2 regions of the Neobacillus sp. S1115 genome follow, and region 2 is predicted to be linked to the other one. Evidence: riboswitches for the same ligand, from Rfam matches in the RefSeq annotation. Region 2 holds a riboswitch; the other holds the start of a gene.
What was found. Region 2 has a riboswitch for thiamine pyrophosphate ahead of thiC (phosphomethylpyrimidine synthase ThiC). Riboswitches for the same ligand answer to the same signal wherever they lie in the genome.
Positions count from the first base shown of each region.

Region 1: another riboswitch for thiamine pyrophosphate. It lies ahead of thiM (hydroxyethylthiazole kinase); the one in region 2 lies ahead of thiC (phosphomethylpyrimidine synthase ThiC).

Region 1 covers NZ_AP038275.1:2,626,895-2,634,578, reverse strand. Annotated here, with positions in the region: gene thiW (energy coupling factor transporter S component ThiW) at 1-481, opposite strand, end outside; gene thiE (thiamine phosphate synthase) at 489-1,130, opposite strand; gene thiD (bifunctional hydroxymethylpyrimidine kinase/phosphomethylpyrimidine kinase) at 1,127-1,939, opposite strand; gene thiM (hydroxyethylthiazole kinase) at 1,939-2,760, opposite strand; TPP riboswitch at 2,841-2,949, opposite strand; gene ACZ5B7_RS12755 (glutaredoxin family protein) at 3,077-3,319, opposite strand; gene ACZ5B7_RS12750 (HipA family kinase) at 3,651-4,451, opposite strand; gene ACZ5B7_RS12745 (glycosyltransferase family 4 protein) at 4,448-5,563, opposite strand; gene ACZ5B7_RS12740 (RIO2 family protein) at 5,599-6,615, opposite strand; gene ACZ5B7_RS12735 (YjiH family protein) at 6,868-7,684, opposite strand, start outside.
Region 2 covers NZ_AP038275.1:6,010,299-6,017,982, forward strand. Annotated here, with positions in the region: gene ACZ5B7_RS29185 (penicillin-binding transpeptidase domain-containing protein) at 619-2,673, opposite strand; gene thiC (phosphomethylpyrimidine synthase ThiC) at 3,087-4,850, opposite strand; TPP riboswitch at 5,005-5,117, opposite strand; gene ACZ5B7_RS29195 (peptidoglycan DD-metalloendopeptidase family protein) at 5,470-6,324, opposite strand; gene ACZ5B7_RS29200 (VanZ family protein) at 6,456-6,923, shown strand; gene ACZ5B7_RS29205 (nuclease-related domain-containing protein) at 6,951-7,684, opposite strand, start outside.

The DNA.
Region 1 (7,684 bases), 2.9 Mb from region 2:
CAAGCCGCACTTTCTTCCTTAAGAAAATCGTTAAAATCACAAATCCAAGCAGTGCTCCGGCAAAGGAACTGAAAATAAATAATGGGATAAACCCGAATAGAGTTGCTTTCTGCCCGAGGATTAGGGTTGCAATAGGATAGGAAAGCAATGCTCCAAGAATTCCCGTCCCAATAACTTCTCCTATAACAGCAAAATAGATTTTTCTAGTTTTCCAAAATAATAGTCCGGCTAGCAATGCCCCGACCATGCTTCCAGGAAACGCAAAAAGCGAACCTGTGCCCATCATATTCCGAAGCAGGGAAACACAAAAGGCCTGGGCCACGGCATAATAGGGGCCCAACAGAACCGCGGAAAGAACGTTTAAAAAATGCTGCATTGGAAAAACCTTTGTAAAACCAATCGGAATCACGACCAAATTACTTGAAAGAGTCCCCATCGCAATCATCATGGCAGTTAACGTAAGCTTATACGTTTTTTTCATGATCTCTTCACTCCCCTACACTTTTTCGCAAAGCCTTTGCAGCTAAGTGCGGTGAATCGGCAAGGCTGATGGCGGTAATAACTGAAACGCCATCCGCTCCGGCTTCCACGACAGTTGCCGCATTTTCACTTGTAATCCCGCCAATTCCAATAATCGGTACAGCAATTCCTTGACTTCGCAGTTCCTCGATCAGTGCAGTCCCTCTTGATGGCTTTGCATCGGCCTTCGTTTTTGTTGGATAAACCGGTCCAATTCCGAAATAATCGGCACCAGCGCTAAGTGCTGCTTCGGCCTCCTCCGGCGTATGAACGGATACACCAAGAATTTTATTATCGCCAATTTGATTTCTGACTGTTACAGCCGGTTCATCCTCCTGACCAATATGAACCCCATCTGCGTCAAGCGCGATTGCCAGTTCAAGATCATCATTAACGATAAACGGAATTCTGTGTTCTTTGCATAGGCTTTGCAGTTTTTTCGCAAGAGCATATTTTTCTTCCCCGATTAAAGCCCCTTCGCCTTTTTCCCGAAATTGAAAAAAGGTAATTCCTCCGGCGATGGCTTCTTTCAATACCTCAACCGGGTCCTTCCTGCAATTGGCTGTTCCCATAATAAAATATACTTTCAAGGCTTCCCGTAAGTTTATCATGATTGGACCATCTCCATGATTCTTTTCCGGTAAGCCCCATGGTTTGTCGGCCCATGTCCCTGTCCAATCGCAATCCCATCTTCAATTGCAGCCTGAATAAAATCCTTCGCCTTGATGACCGCTTGATATACATCTGCTCCCTTAGCCAGTTCAGCAGTAATCGCTGCTGAAAAAGTGCAGCCAGTGCCGTGTGTGTTCTTAGTCGGAATTCGCTTACTCGTAAAAGTATAGAATTCTTTTCCTTCGAAGAGGAGATCTGTTGATTCTGAAGGGTTTTCATCATGGCCGCCTTTCAGCACAACGTTTTGCACCCCTAAGGCATGTAATTTTTTTGCTGCCTCCTGCTTATCTTCTGCTGTACGTATAGACATCCCGGTTAGGACCTCAGCCTCTGGAATATTCGGGGTAACCACTTTGGCAAGCGGCATTAAAAATTTCTTCATCGCAGAAATTGCTTCAATTTGCAGCAAGGAAGCCCCGCCTTTTGCGATCATTACAGGATCGACAACAACATTATCCCAATGATATTTTGTAAGATTAACAGATACAGCTTCAATAATTTCAGCATTAAATAACATACCCGTTTTCACCGCATCAGTCCCCATGTCCTCACCGATGGCTTTCATCTGTTCGATAACCGCCTCTGCTGTCATTGGATAAACTCCATGGACACCTAATGTATTTTGCGCTGTAACAGCGGTTAATGCGGACATGCCAAAAACCTCTAACTCCTGAAACGTTTTTAGGTCCGCCTGAATTCCGGCTCCACCGCCAGAATCGGAACCTGCAATCGTTAACGCCTTTTTCATTATTGCCCTCCTCCTGTTAATTTTTTTATGGAAGAATAAAGATTGATGTCATCTGCAGCAACCTTCGAAAGCTGGTTCAAAAATTCGATTTGAAAGCTTCCTGGGCCTGATTCCACCGTTAGTTCCGCCGCCTTTTCTGCGGCTATTCCGTATATCGAGACTGCAGCAACAGATGCCTGCAGTAAATCCTTCTCCACCCCGGTAAATGCACCAATAACGGAGGTTAATAGACAACCAGTACCTGTCACTTTTGTTAACAATGGATGTCCATTAGCCACAACATAAGTGGTACTCCCATTCGTAACGACATCTTCCTTCCCTGTAATGACGACGATACAGTTTAATTTTTCGGCAGCAGTCATGGCGAGATCGGTAATATTACCATTTGTGCTTCCCGCATCGACACCTTTGATTTCCCATTTCTCTCCAACGACATTGGCAATTTCAGCGGCGTTCCCTCGAATTATGGATACTCTTAGTTCCCTCATGATCCTTTGCGCTGTTTCCGTCCGATAAGGGGTTGCCCCTGCACCCACCGGGTCAAAAATAACCGGAATACCTTGTTCATTGGCCGCCTTCCCTGCCAAAATCATCGAATCTACCGTTTGTGAATTTAAAGTGCCAATATTTAAAACTAGTGAACTGGCGATCCGTGCCATATCTGCGGCTTCCTCAGCAGCATTGGCCATTACCGGTGATGCCCCTAAAGCCAAAAGTCCATTCGCTGTAAAATTGGTTACCACTAAATTCGTAATATTATGTACAAGCGGTTTTACTTCTCTTACTTTTTGCAACGTTTCAAACAAGTTGTTTTTAAGCAAATCCTTCTCCTCCTTTTAAAAAATAAAAAAAACCAGACCCTCATAAAGGACCTGGTTAAGTTAAGTAAGAAACCGTAAAAATTAAACATGGTCTACTTTCCTACGCTGGTATTATCCAGTTCAGGTCCGAAGGGTTAAAAACTAGCCGTTTTCTCTCAGCCCGCTAACAGGGCACCCCTAGTAGTTACATCAAATATGAAATTATCATCAGAATAAACCTAAGAATCTTTTTTGTAAAGAAAAATATCTTAAAAATACTTTTGTTTAACCCGCTTCTAAAAACTCCGAAATACTCGATTTCCGAAATTTGTACTTATTAGCTCTCTTTCGCAAGCTCCATCAATTCTTTAAGATCATTTGTAAAACCCTTTACCGCACGGTTATTCACTACCGTAACAGGAACACCGAGAAAACCGTATTTTTCCACTTCCTTTTGATACTCAGGATTTTCTGCCACATTTCTTGTCTCAAAAGGAATTCCTTCTTCAGTCAGGACTTTCTTAACCATTGTGCATTCGATACAGTCGTTGGTGGTATAAACAATTACTTGTTTGCTCAAGATAAAATTCTCCCCTGTCCGATTATGTCTAACATACACAATATTCATTTTACCTACAAAAAGCAATTTAAATGATTATATGCCAAATGATTTATATAAAGGCAAACAGTGGGAATACAGCTTCATGTCGGGTCATGTCGTTTTGTACATCACTCTAGCGACCTCACAACTCGAGAAATGTCACTTCATGCGCTTTCCCAAGGAATAAACACAATAATTTCCCATCACAAAACAGCCTATTCAACCAAAAACCACGAAAAAACAAAAAAATAACCGTCAAAAAATGACGGTTTAAACGATTGATCACCCATTATTTTACAATTCATTCGCCTCAGGTGGACAATTTGCCAAAATGTCTTTTTGTGGTGTCTGACACCCATTTTCTTTTCATAAACCTTTCGAGCAATTTAGGAAGAATTTTTTTTCGCCTTGTTACGAGTGTTGTTACTATTGCTTTTTTTTCGTCTTTTGTGACGCCCCATTCTTCCGGGATAAGCTCAACAATTTCTTCTATTAATAAAATGGGGATTGTTTGAATAATTTCCAGGTGCTCATAAAATATTTTTTCATCCTCGATATAGGCCGACATCAATTCATGTGTGGCACTTTTTAATAAATCGGCAGGGAGATTATCTACATCCTCCTGGGTCCAATTATAGGAACCAAAAACCTCTGCCTGGTCTATCATCCATAGCTTATACGCTCCTGAACCTGAGGCAACTTCTTGAAAAAGAACATTCATACGAGTCCGATCACGATTAAACAGCCAATAATCAAATGCAATAATACCCGCTAATGACTGGTGGTTAACAATAGAAGAAATTTTTGAAACCTTGTGGCCATCCAGACAATCGGGAATAAACAAAGATGCAAATTGGTATTGGGTGTGTCCCAACTCGGCAAGTTCAGGCACCTGTAACGAGAATTCCTCCGGAATTTCTACGATTCTGCCAAATGGAATTGGCAATCCTAGATATCGCCCAAGGCAGTAGGCGACCCATTCATTGGGCAAAGATCTTTCAAAGCCTTGCTGAAAAAATTTCACCACATACTCCCTGCCATCATCAAACATGATTAAATGAGCGTTCGATTTTCCTTGTAATTTTTTCTGATATGACACAGGTTTAATCAAGTCGCCTCCACCTCCCCATCTCCATTCCTCTCCAATTGAATGAATGATTTTAATAAGTGAACGTATTGATCCGCGACCACGTGGATGGCAAAATTCTCTTCCACCCGACGAACTGCAGCTTCCGACATTTTTCGATGCATGTCGGGATTATCTACAATCTCATAGATTTGCTTGGCTGCATCGTCGACGTTTTGGCCCCGATAAAGCAAGCCTGTCTCACCATTTACCACCAGTTCGTTAATTGGCATGATGTTCGAAGCCACAACAGGAACCCCGCACACCATCGATTCAATAAAAGTATTCCCGAACGATTCCGACTTCGTGGTCGCTAGGGTGCAGCCACCCGATTCGCGAATTTTGGCATAGACATGCGGCATCTGCTGGTACGGAATAACGGGAAACCATTTCACAATGTCAGTTAGTTCCCCGTCATTCCAAGCGGCAGCAAATTCTTCCCGCTGGACGCTTTGTGCACCGCCAATGAGCCAGAATTCTATATCATCACGTTCACGTTTTATTTTCTCGGCGACCTCCAATAGCATCGGCCAATTCTTCCGCCTATCAGTCCGGCCTATCCAACCGACAATTTTTTTACCATGCTGGTTAAGAGGCAGGCTTGCAAAATCGATTTCCTCCACAGGCAATGCCCGAAAAAAAGACGTATCGACTCCGTTGTATATAACGTGAATAGGGATATCCTCTGTAAGAATGGAAACAAGCCTTTTCTGATAATGGGAAGGAACAATGATTAGTTTGGGCTCGATTCCTTTGAAGGTTTTCAAGTGCGGCATCAATTTGATAAGCTCGGGGGTTCTGGCCTCTATTAATATAGGACCTTCGTATTTCGCTTTTCGAATCCACTTGTAGGCAGCACCGGTGTCGACTACGATGATGGCATCATATCCATTTTCTTTGATAATGTTAATAATCTCCTTGTCGTCCTTCGTTAAATAAACTTTAGCCACATCCTGCATAATATGAAGGCCGCCGTGGTCCGTTGTATAGAGAAATTCGGTTTCAATTCCATGTTTTTTAAAATAAATGGCTCGATTTCGCCAACCGGCATTTACTCCTCCTACAGTGAGCAAGCGCCAGATGACCAATATCTTCATGTTCGCTTCACCTCTCTTTTTAATAGGTTTGTAGTTTACCTTTTGTGTCTTTTTTTATCTTTTTCATGCTTGTTACGCTTACGATCTTTATCATGATGACCTTTACTGTGGTGACGATCTTTTTTTCGGTCATCATAACTGTATCCTTCATATCGGCGGGAGCGTTTATCCTTATTTTTCTTGCTGCCCTCTTTCACTGGGTAATTCTTCTCAAAACTTTGTTCACGTTTATCCCAGTACTCATCAATCTTTTCCATAACTACTTCTGGGTCAGTACCCCGGGCCAGCATGGTTTTAATCCATTCTTCCTTAAAAACCTTGTACATTAACCCTTCAAGCTGTAATACGTATTTTTTTTCGTTGTCTACTATTAAATTCTTTTCACTTAATTTTTTTAAAGTTTTTTTGTTGGATTTCTGCTTGAGTATAATTTCATAAATATGACGTGAAAGTTCTTCCATTCGGATGAAGTTCTGCCATTCCTCATATAAGTCAGGCGATAATGCTTGTACATGGGATAAAAATACTTCTTTATACTCTTTCCCTAAGGAATTAATTAATTTTCTAGGATAAGGGTAAACACGGTCGCGCCATACGGTCCTCGCGACATCAATCACCTTTAAGCTCCCGTCCTCCTGTAAATAGATTTGCCGTTTATGATGGTCTATCCGTTCATAACCTATCTTTTTAAAAGTAATGAGCATGTCTATTAGTTTTGCAGAGAGTTCCTCCGTTAATGGCTGTGATTGCAAATATTCCCGCAAATCAACCCCTTTGATAATCTCCATTGCGATGTAAAGGTTTCCTTTTGCATATACTCGCGGTAAAAGGGTGGTCTGTTGGCCAAGCGATAAAGCATAATACTCCCGTTCACAATCCTCTTCATTTCCAAACACCTTAACGCAAATGTCATTAGTATAGTGAAAAACTGCTCCCTGCCTGCCCTTACCAATCATCGTCAACAGGGTATTATTCACAACCTCCACATCTGCATTCGGTACATTTTGGACGCTAATGCCGCTCAATATATTTTCGAGATGCTTAATATTCATTTATTTCCTCCCTCCTGTATTTTTTAAAATATGCCATTAGGCATGAAGCATAATTCATTAATATTACCTCCACATAACGATAACCATCCAAAATTTTAACAACATCTGCCTCTTCTAATAGTTAATTCATATTAGCTGTAAATGGTTAAGGCTTGTATCCTATAAATGTGAAAGTAATTTTTGTAAATAGTATTTTTTCATAAAAAAAACCTTGATAACTCAAGGTTTTTTTGGAAAACGAAATTCCTTGGCTTATAGAATTAAAAATGCAATTGGTGCTGTAATTAGGATCGTCAGGACTACTCGTTCGAACCAGATGACCACAAGTTTGCCGACTGTAAGTGGTATTTCAGTTGAAAGGATACATGGTACCACTGCTGAGAAGAAAATGATGGAAGAAACGGACACAACAGCAATGACAAACTTTGTAACAAGTGCAGCCTTTGTTACTAAAAGTGCCGGTAAGAACATTTCGGCAATACTTAAAGCACTGGCTTTTGAAGCAAGCATGGCATCCGGTAGCTGCACGAGCTTTGCGAAAGGATAGAAAATATAGCCAAGCCAATCAAAAACTGGGGTAAATTCCGCTAAAACAAGACCCAGCAAGCCAACTGACATGATCGAAGGAAGAATCCCCATTGTCATGACAAAGCCGTCTTTTAGGTTGTCCCAAATGTTTTTACCAAGACTAGGAGACTCGTTTGCAGTTACCATCGCTTCTTTCCATGCAGTCTTCACTCTGTCTTTCTTAATGATAACCTCTACGTCACCCTCCATATCTTGATAATAGGAATCACTCATTTTGGATAATGGCCAAATACGGACTGTGATAGCGGTTACGATGAATGTTACGATAAATGTTACCCAGAAATAGGCATTCCAAATGTTCATTATATCCAGCGTTTTGGCAACAACGATCATAAAGGTGGCTGAAACAGTAGAAAATCCCGTTGCAATAATTGCTGCTTCTTTAATAGTATATTTTCCTTCTTTAAAAACACGGTTGGTAATTAATAATCCAATTGAGTAGCTTCCTACAAAGGATGCCACTGCATCAATAGCAGAACGT
Region 2 (7,684 bases):
AAAGTAAATCAGGTATTTTGGTAAGTATTCGGCCAAAAGGTGTAAGTAAAATCATGATTCTGGAAAGTATTTGTCCCCATTTGGAAAGTAAACCCACCAAATCGGAAAGTATATCCAAATTAATGGTAATCACTCCAAAAAGGTAATTGAAAAGTTACCATTTTGTGGGTGGTTTTGTCGCTCGAGATTGGGTTGGCGAGTAAATTGCAAAAATTGGCGAGTAAATTTTAAAAAGGATCTCATATGTTACCTAAGCCAGGCCCGCCGCCTGGCCTTTTGGGGTGAATTCCCCCCTGAAGAATAAGTTTGGAAAGTAAATCAGGTATTCTGGTAAGTATTTGGCTAATAAGTGTAAGTAAAATCATGAATCTGGGAAGTATTTGTCCCCATTTGGAAAGTAAACGCACCAAATCGGAAAGTATATCCAAATTAATGGTAATCACTCCAATAAGTTAGATTGAAAAGTTACCTTTTTGGGGTGGTTTTGTCGCTCAAGATGGGGGTTGGCAAGTAAATTTAAAAAAAAGGTAATTTTCAATGGCCACAGCGCTCCCAAACCAGGTACTTTCCCCACAAAAAAGCACCCGGCTCCCAGGCCAGGTGCTTCCACATACAAACTTATTTCCATTTCATATAAATATTCTTCACCATTTTCACCGGAATGCCCGATCCGCCCCGGTCTTTTACGTTCTCGACCATCATGGCCACCATCAGATTCGGCGAATTGACGTTCCAGCCGATAAACCAGCCATTCTCGAGCCCGGTTTCGCCCTGTTTCTGCTTGAATTCCGCAGTTCCGGTTTTACCAGCAAGCGGCTTGTCGGCCATTTCTGCAGCATGGGCAGTTCCTCCGGCATCACCAACGACCTTGCGTAAGTCCCCTGCAATCAAACCAGCATTTTCTGCAGAAACAACGCCTTCCTTCCACACCTGCCCGCGCTTCTCTTCATCCAATAGAATCGGCTTAATCATATTTCCATTATTGACAAATGGCGTATAGGTACTCATCAAATGAACAATGCTCATCTGCACCTGTCCCTGGCCATAACCTGAGTCGGCTAGCGCAATATCGCTTCCCAATGAACCAATTTTTGAAGTCTCAAGCGGATAGGCGAACGGTAACTGCTCTTCAAAGCCGAACTTTTTCAAGCCATCAGAAAAGCCATCTTTCCCCATTTTCAACGCTGCCTGTGCAAAATAAATATTATCCGAGAACACCAACGCTTTTTCGAGATTGATTGGGCTGCCCTCGTGTACCCGGGTTACGAAATAGCCGCCCCAGGATGCATCCTTCTGCCACTTCGGCCCGAGAATCTGCACGCCCTCGTCCGGCTTAATCGCGCCGCTTGCGAGCCCCACAGAGGCCGTTATCGGCTTCATCACCGAACCCGGCGCAAATGCCTGTTTAAATCGCGTTAACAGCGGCTGGCGGGCATCGTCCTGCAGTGCCTTCCATTCGTCCGCAGAGAAGCCCAGCGCCGCCTGATTCGGGTCAAACGACGGGCTGCTGACGAGCGCCAGTGTTTCCCCGGTCACAGGGTTCATTGCTGCCGCCGTCCCGACCTCGCCAGCCGGAGCCCCAGCACCAGCCGTACCGACAGCCCCGCCAGTCCCAGCGGCACCTGTTCCACCACTCATCTCCGCATACACCACCGCCTGCAAATCAGCATCAATGGTCAGCTTGACATTTTTTCCATCAGCAACCGGTTTTTCCGCGAGCACTTCCTCCCCGCCGGCCTTCTTCTTAATCACAATCTTCACGCCGCTCTGGCCCTTCAGCTGCTCATCCAGCACCTGCTCCAGTCCGCGCTTCCCAATCACATCGCGGCTCGTGTAGCCCTTGTCCTTCCGCTTCTCAAGCTCATCCGCGGTAATCTGCCCGACATAGCCAATCAACTGCGCCGCGGCCTCCTTGTACGGATAAATCCGCGCGTCCACCTTGCGCGTCTTCACCGGCTCGAGCGCCACCAGCTGGGCAATCCGCTCAGAATCGTCCATCGACACCTTCTTCAAAGGCACAAACATCCCAGGCTGTACCCAGCTCGCCTTCAACGCCTTGTCGACCTGATCTGGCGTCATCTTCAACAAAGAAGCAAGCTGCTCCATCACCGGCGCCGCAATGTCCCCGGCCGTCACTCCGACTTCGTACACCTGGCCGTTCACCGCCATCCCCGTGCCGTTCCGGTCAACAATTTCGCCCCGTTTCGCCGGCACCGTGCTCAAGCTCAGCTTGTCTCCCTCCTGCATTTTTGGAAAAATGAACCCCGGATTCCAGTCCACAAACCAGTTTTCCTTATCGTCCTTTTTTTCCTTTTTCAACAGGGCTTCTTCGGTAAAATTAATCGGCCCCGCGACACTATTCATTTTGGCGCTAAAAGAATACTTGGCTTTCTCTCCGTCAGCCTGTTTATCTTCTTTTGGCTTTTTGAAGTCAATCTTGAGGTCAGTAATCTGTAAATCGTCGTAGATTTTCTTATAGCGGTTCGTAAAGTCATCTTTGGAGATTTTCTTTTTGGCATCATTCGAAAGGTAATTATACATGTCAGCAAACTTTTGCTTATTCCATAACGCTATGTATTCCGAGAATCGATCCTGTGGCGTCGGCTCCTTGCTGCAGCTGGCAAGCAAAACCCCCAGCATCACCGCAAGCAACAGCCCGGCAACTTTTTTCAAGACAAACCCCTCCTTTATTTTCCATTTTAACACAACCATAGACAGATTTCTCATTAAAGCAACGTAGGTCATCCTGTATACCAGGTATAATCAGCTGACTCTTTAACATATGCCCAAGCCCTCCAATCTACCGCAACAAAAACTCCCCACCGCCAATTTCAGGACAAAACTCCTAAGGAAAATAGCTGCATTAAAAAACCCCGGCTATTAAACCGGGATTGCCTTGTGACTAGGTGAATGAAATTAATAATAGGTGCTTTCTGCGAAACCGCACTTTCGGCATTTCCTCATACCGTATGTTTCGGAAAATAGATGCCGGCAATGTTGCTGGATGTTTTCAATTTCCTTTTCCAAAATATGAATTTTTTGTTTTAGGATGTCGATATCTTTTCATTACCTTAATGGAATTCGTCTCATCGATAAATTCTTGATCCATCATGAATAAATTCCTCCGCTTTTTTCCTCATGCCTTCTTCGATGTCCACTTCTTTACTCGCTGCCTTTTCCCGAATGTCATGTGATATTCTCATCGAACAGAACTTTGGCCCGCACATGGAGCAAAAATGGGCTGTTTTCGCCCCCTCCGAAGGCAATGTTTCGTCATGGTATTCCCTTGCACGCTCCGGATCCAAAGAAAGATTAAACTGGTCTTCCCATCTAAATTCGAAACGGGCTTTTGATAAAGCATTGTCTCTTTTTTGTGCACCGGGGTGCCCTTTGGCCAAATCAGCGGCATGAGCGGCAATTTTATAAGCAATGACTCCTTCCCGGACATCATCTTTGTTCGGTAAGCCTAGATGCTCTTTGGGTGTCACATAACAGAGCATCGCTGTTCCAAACCAGCCGATCATCGCCGCTCCGATAGCTGAAGTAATATGATCATATCCTGGTGCGATATCGGTGGTTAAAGGTCCTAACGTATAAAATGGCGCTTCTTTACAAATTTCCATTTGCTTATCGACGTTCTCTTTGATCATATGCATCGGTACATGACCTGGCCCTTCAATCATCACCTGCACATCATGTTTCCAGGCAATCTCCGTTAATTCCCCCAGCGTTTCAAGCTCTGCGAATTGTGCTTCATCATTTGCATCAGCAATACTGCCTGGACGGAGCCCGTCTCCAAGAGAAACAGAGATATCATATTGTTTCAGGATTTCACATATTTCTTCAAAATGAGTATAGAGGAAATTTTCCTTATGATGAGCCAAGCACCATTGCGCCAAAATCGAGCCGCCGCGGGATACAATGCCTGTTGTCCGTTTTGCCGTTAAAGGAATATATCGCAGCAAAACGCCGGCATGGATTGTAAAATAGTCGACCCCTTGTTCCGCCTGTTCAATTAACGTATCGCGGTATATTTCCCATGTTAAATTCTCGGCAATCCCATTTACCTTCTCAAGTGCCTGATAGATTGGGACCGTTCCGACTGGTACGGGAGAATTGCGAATGATCCATTCTCTCGTTGTGTGGATATTTTTTCCGGTCGATAAATCCATGATGGTATCGGCGCCCCAGCGAGTTGCCCACGTCATTTTTTCAACCTCTTGCTCTATAGAGGAGGTAACGGCCGAATTCCCGATATTTGCATTAATTTTCACATGAAAGTTTCGTCCAATAATCATCGGTTCGCTTTCCGGGTGATTGATATTGGCTGGGATAATCGCTCTCCCGCTGGCAACTTCTGCACGGACAAATTCCGGGTCCCTATGTTCACGAATGGCTATGTACTCCATTTCAGGGGTAATCATGCCTTTTTTGGCATAATGCATCTGGGTGACATTTTTTCCTGTTTTAGCTTTAAGGGGTGTTTTATTTACATTGGGATACCATTCAAGGTTTGCACGTTCGTCCCCTTCATGGAATCCGTTATCCTTGGCCTTTATTTCTCTTCCAACATATGCCTCCACATCATTCCGCTCGAGAATCCAATCCTTGCGCAATGCTGGAAGTCCGCTTTGAATATCGACCTGATAATTCGAATCAGTGTAGGGGCCGCTCGTATCATAGACCCGAACAGGCTCATTTTCTTCTTCTCCAAAAGCAGCAACGGTTCGAGTAAGTTGAATTTCTCTCATCGGAACCTTAAGATCGGGTCTTGCCCCTTCGACATATACCTTTTTACTTCCAGTGAATTGTGATTTTAACTCGATGTTCCCTTCCACTTGCTTCTGCATGTAACTTCCTCCTTCAAAATGGTTTGATTTTGCACCCTGGGAGTTACAGCGCAGTTCATTACTGGAAAGTAATGGAGGACAATACAAAAAGGTTCTGTTTGCACAGAACCTGATTTTTTCATCCAAAAGTAGCGGTACCCAAATTAAACCACGGACACCTTTGATACTACTTCCCTACGCTGGTATAATCCAGATCAGGTTCAAAGGGTCAAAGAATTTATGCATTCTTCTCTCAGTCCGAGCCATCGGACCCCCCCAGTAGAGCATTTCAAACAATATTAAGTTATAATCTTACAGTCAAAATATATCAGAAATTTTTGGAAATGGAAAGCTTTTTGGTAAACTTTGTGGTTATCGGAACAGATAATTCTCATAACTGTTTTTCAAACTTTCACCTTTTGTTCATAGTTTGTTCATATCTGGAGGGTAAGATAAAAGTGTGAAAAGGACAATCTCAGTCACACTTTTTCATAACCCCCCCTTTTAATATATCGTGTTGGATCCGGCAATCGGCCGGGTCCTATTTTTTTGCGGAATCTGGCAGGCGAACCAGATTCTTTTTTTTGAAAAAAACGCAAAAAAAAGAGGAAGTACTCCCCTTCCCCTTATACTTTCAATATTATGAATTTGTCTTTTCTTTTGAGTTAGTGGACTCGTCTTCTTTAGTGCTGCCGTCGTCTGTTTCCTTATCGGAAGACTGGTCGTCGGAGCCAGCTGGATCCTCCAACTCCTGCTGCTTTTTTTCGCTAGGAGTTTGCATGGATTCCTTGCTGTTTGAAGGAGTCGCTTCTTGTAAAGAACTTACCGGTTTGTCGATATACTTACTAGGGTTAACCGCGACGCCATCTTTACGAATTTCAAAATGGACGTGTGTTCCAGCTTTTTCATTGAACATGCTTTGCCCAGCCTTGGCAAGAACATCTCCCTGTTTCACCTTGTCGCCAACTTCAACTTTAATGTCTTTCACGGACTGATATTGTGTTACAATACCTTTGTCGTGTTCAATTTCGATGACATTTCCAAGCACCGCGTCTTCTTCAACACGAGTGACAGTTCCGCTGAGTGATGCTAATACATCAAACGTTTCGCCGTCCTTCATGGTGATGTCGACACCAGTATTCGGGTTGTATGTGTTCTCGTAGAATACTAATGCGGCTTCCTGGTCTTCAGCTTTCGCACTGAAATCATAGAACTTTGTCTTGATGACAGCTGTTGCTGCATCCTTCACCGGCATTTTGACGTTTTCTAAAGCCGAGTTAACTTCAACTGCAGGCGGGTTGGTCTTTTTGCCAGTAATATCAGTAGACTTGTAATCGTATTTGTCTGAGTCTCCTGCGCTGGACTGGTACCAAAGAACACCTGTTAAAATGATTGCTGCACTTGCGATATAGATGGCTGGAAATACCCAACGCTTCTTGAAAAAGCGTTTTACGCTGGAACTTTGAGAAGATCGTTTGTTTTCTTCCTCTCTCATTTTCATCACCTCAGCAATCATTCTGAACAGATAACTAGAATTATATACACTAGTCTGAAAAAAATTTTATTTTTTGTAATTGCCTGCGTTTTTATGCATCTTTTTGAAAAATTTTTAGGGGGAATTGTTTCATGAACGTGTTAAAATGGGTGCTGCGGGTCCTGCCCGTGCTTTACATGGCAGCCATCTTCATTCAATCGAGCCTGCCGTCGGACCACTTCGTGCGCCTGCCCGATTCGACGATTGACCACACTATTAAAGAATCATTGCATTTAATAGAGTTTGCGATTTTATATGTATTACTAGTCCTCGCATGTTTGACGTTTAGACGCGGTAACGCTGACCTGCGCAGCAATGCTGTCGCCGGTTTCAGTTTTACGCCAGGCTGGAACTTGGCTTGTGCCCTGTTTGCGGCCTTCTACGGCATCAGTGACGAAATCCACCAATCGTTCTATCCATACCGCTCCGCGTCGCTATTTGACCTATTTAAGGACTTCCTCGGCATCAGCGTCTGCTACTATTTTATTCGTGGTGCGCTGTATAAGGGTAAATTTGCGGGGCTGGCGAAGCTGCTCGGCCGCGTTCGGTCTGTTTCTTAAAACCACTGCTGGTTGGCGGTGGTTTTTTTATTGCAATACGGGATGATGGTAAACACGGTCTTTAAATGTACCACTATGGGGGAAATCTGCGGTCGTTAGAAAATGGCTGGCCACTCTTATCGAATCTATATGGAGAAACTCTCTTAGCTCAGAATTTGTGATAGTCGGTTTTATTAAAAGGAAATAATCGTTGATGGCTGGAATATGGGCAGTTTTCGATTTGGCGTTACACTTTGGGCACCACCAGGTTCCGGAATGATAAGTCATCGGCAAAAAGCGGCAATCGGGGCACTTCACACCAGTGGGGATTTCTTTAGGAGACAGGTGGAATTGCTTTAATATATCGGGATTATCGGGAGTGTGCTTCGATAGAAGTAATTTATTTACCTTTTTTAAATCCTTGGAGCCTAGCTTATCTATCTTTTGAAATTCTTTAATTTGTTCTATTTTTTCTATTAAAAATTCACTATTACATACATTCCGAAGAATCTCTTCATTCCCGTGCTCCGCTGTAATCAATGTTTTTTCATTACTGTTTACAAAAAGATAATGGATTGGAACGTTTGGAAAATGGTGCTCTTGCAGCCACCCGTTTAGCTTTCGCGCCTGGAGCTTGGCCTGCAGCACCGGATTCTTTATGCGTTCCTCCTGACCATTCTTTCGCAAAAAGGCCTGGTTTAATTCTCTTTTAAAATGGATCTCCCCGCTCCTATTCTTCACTTCCAACGCTAGGCCAAACATCGTACACAGTAGCAGGATGT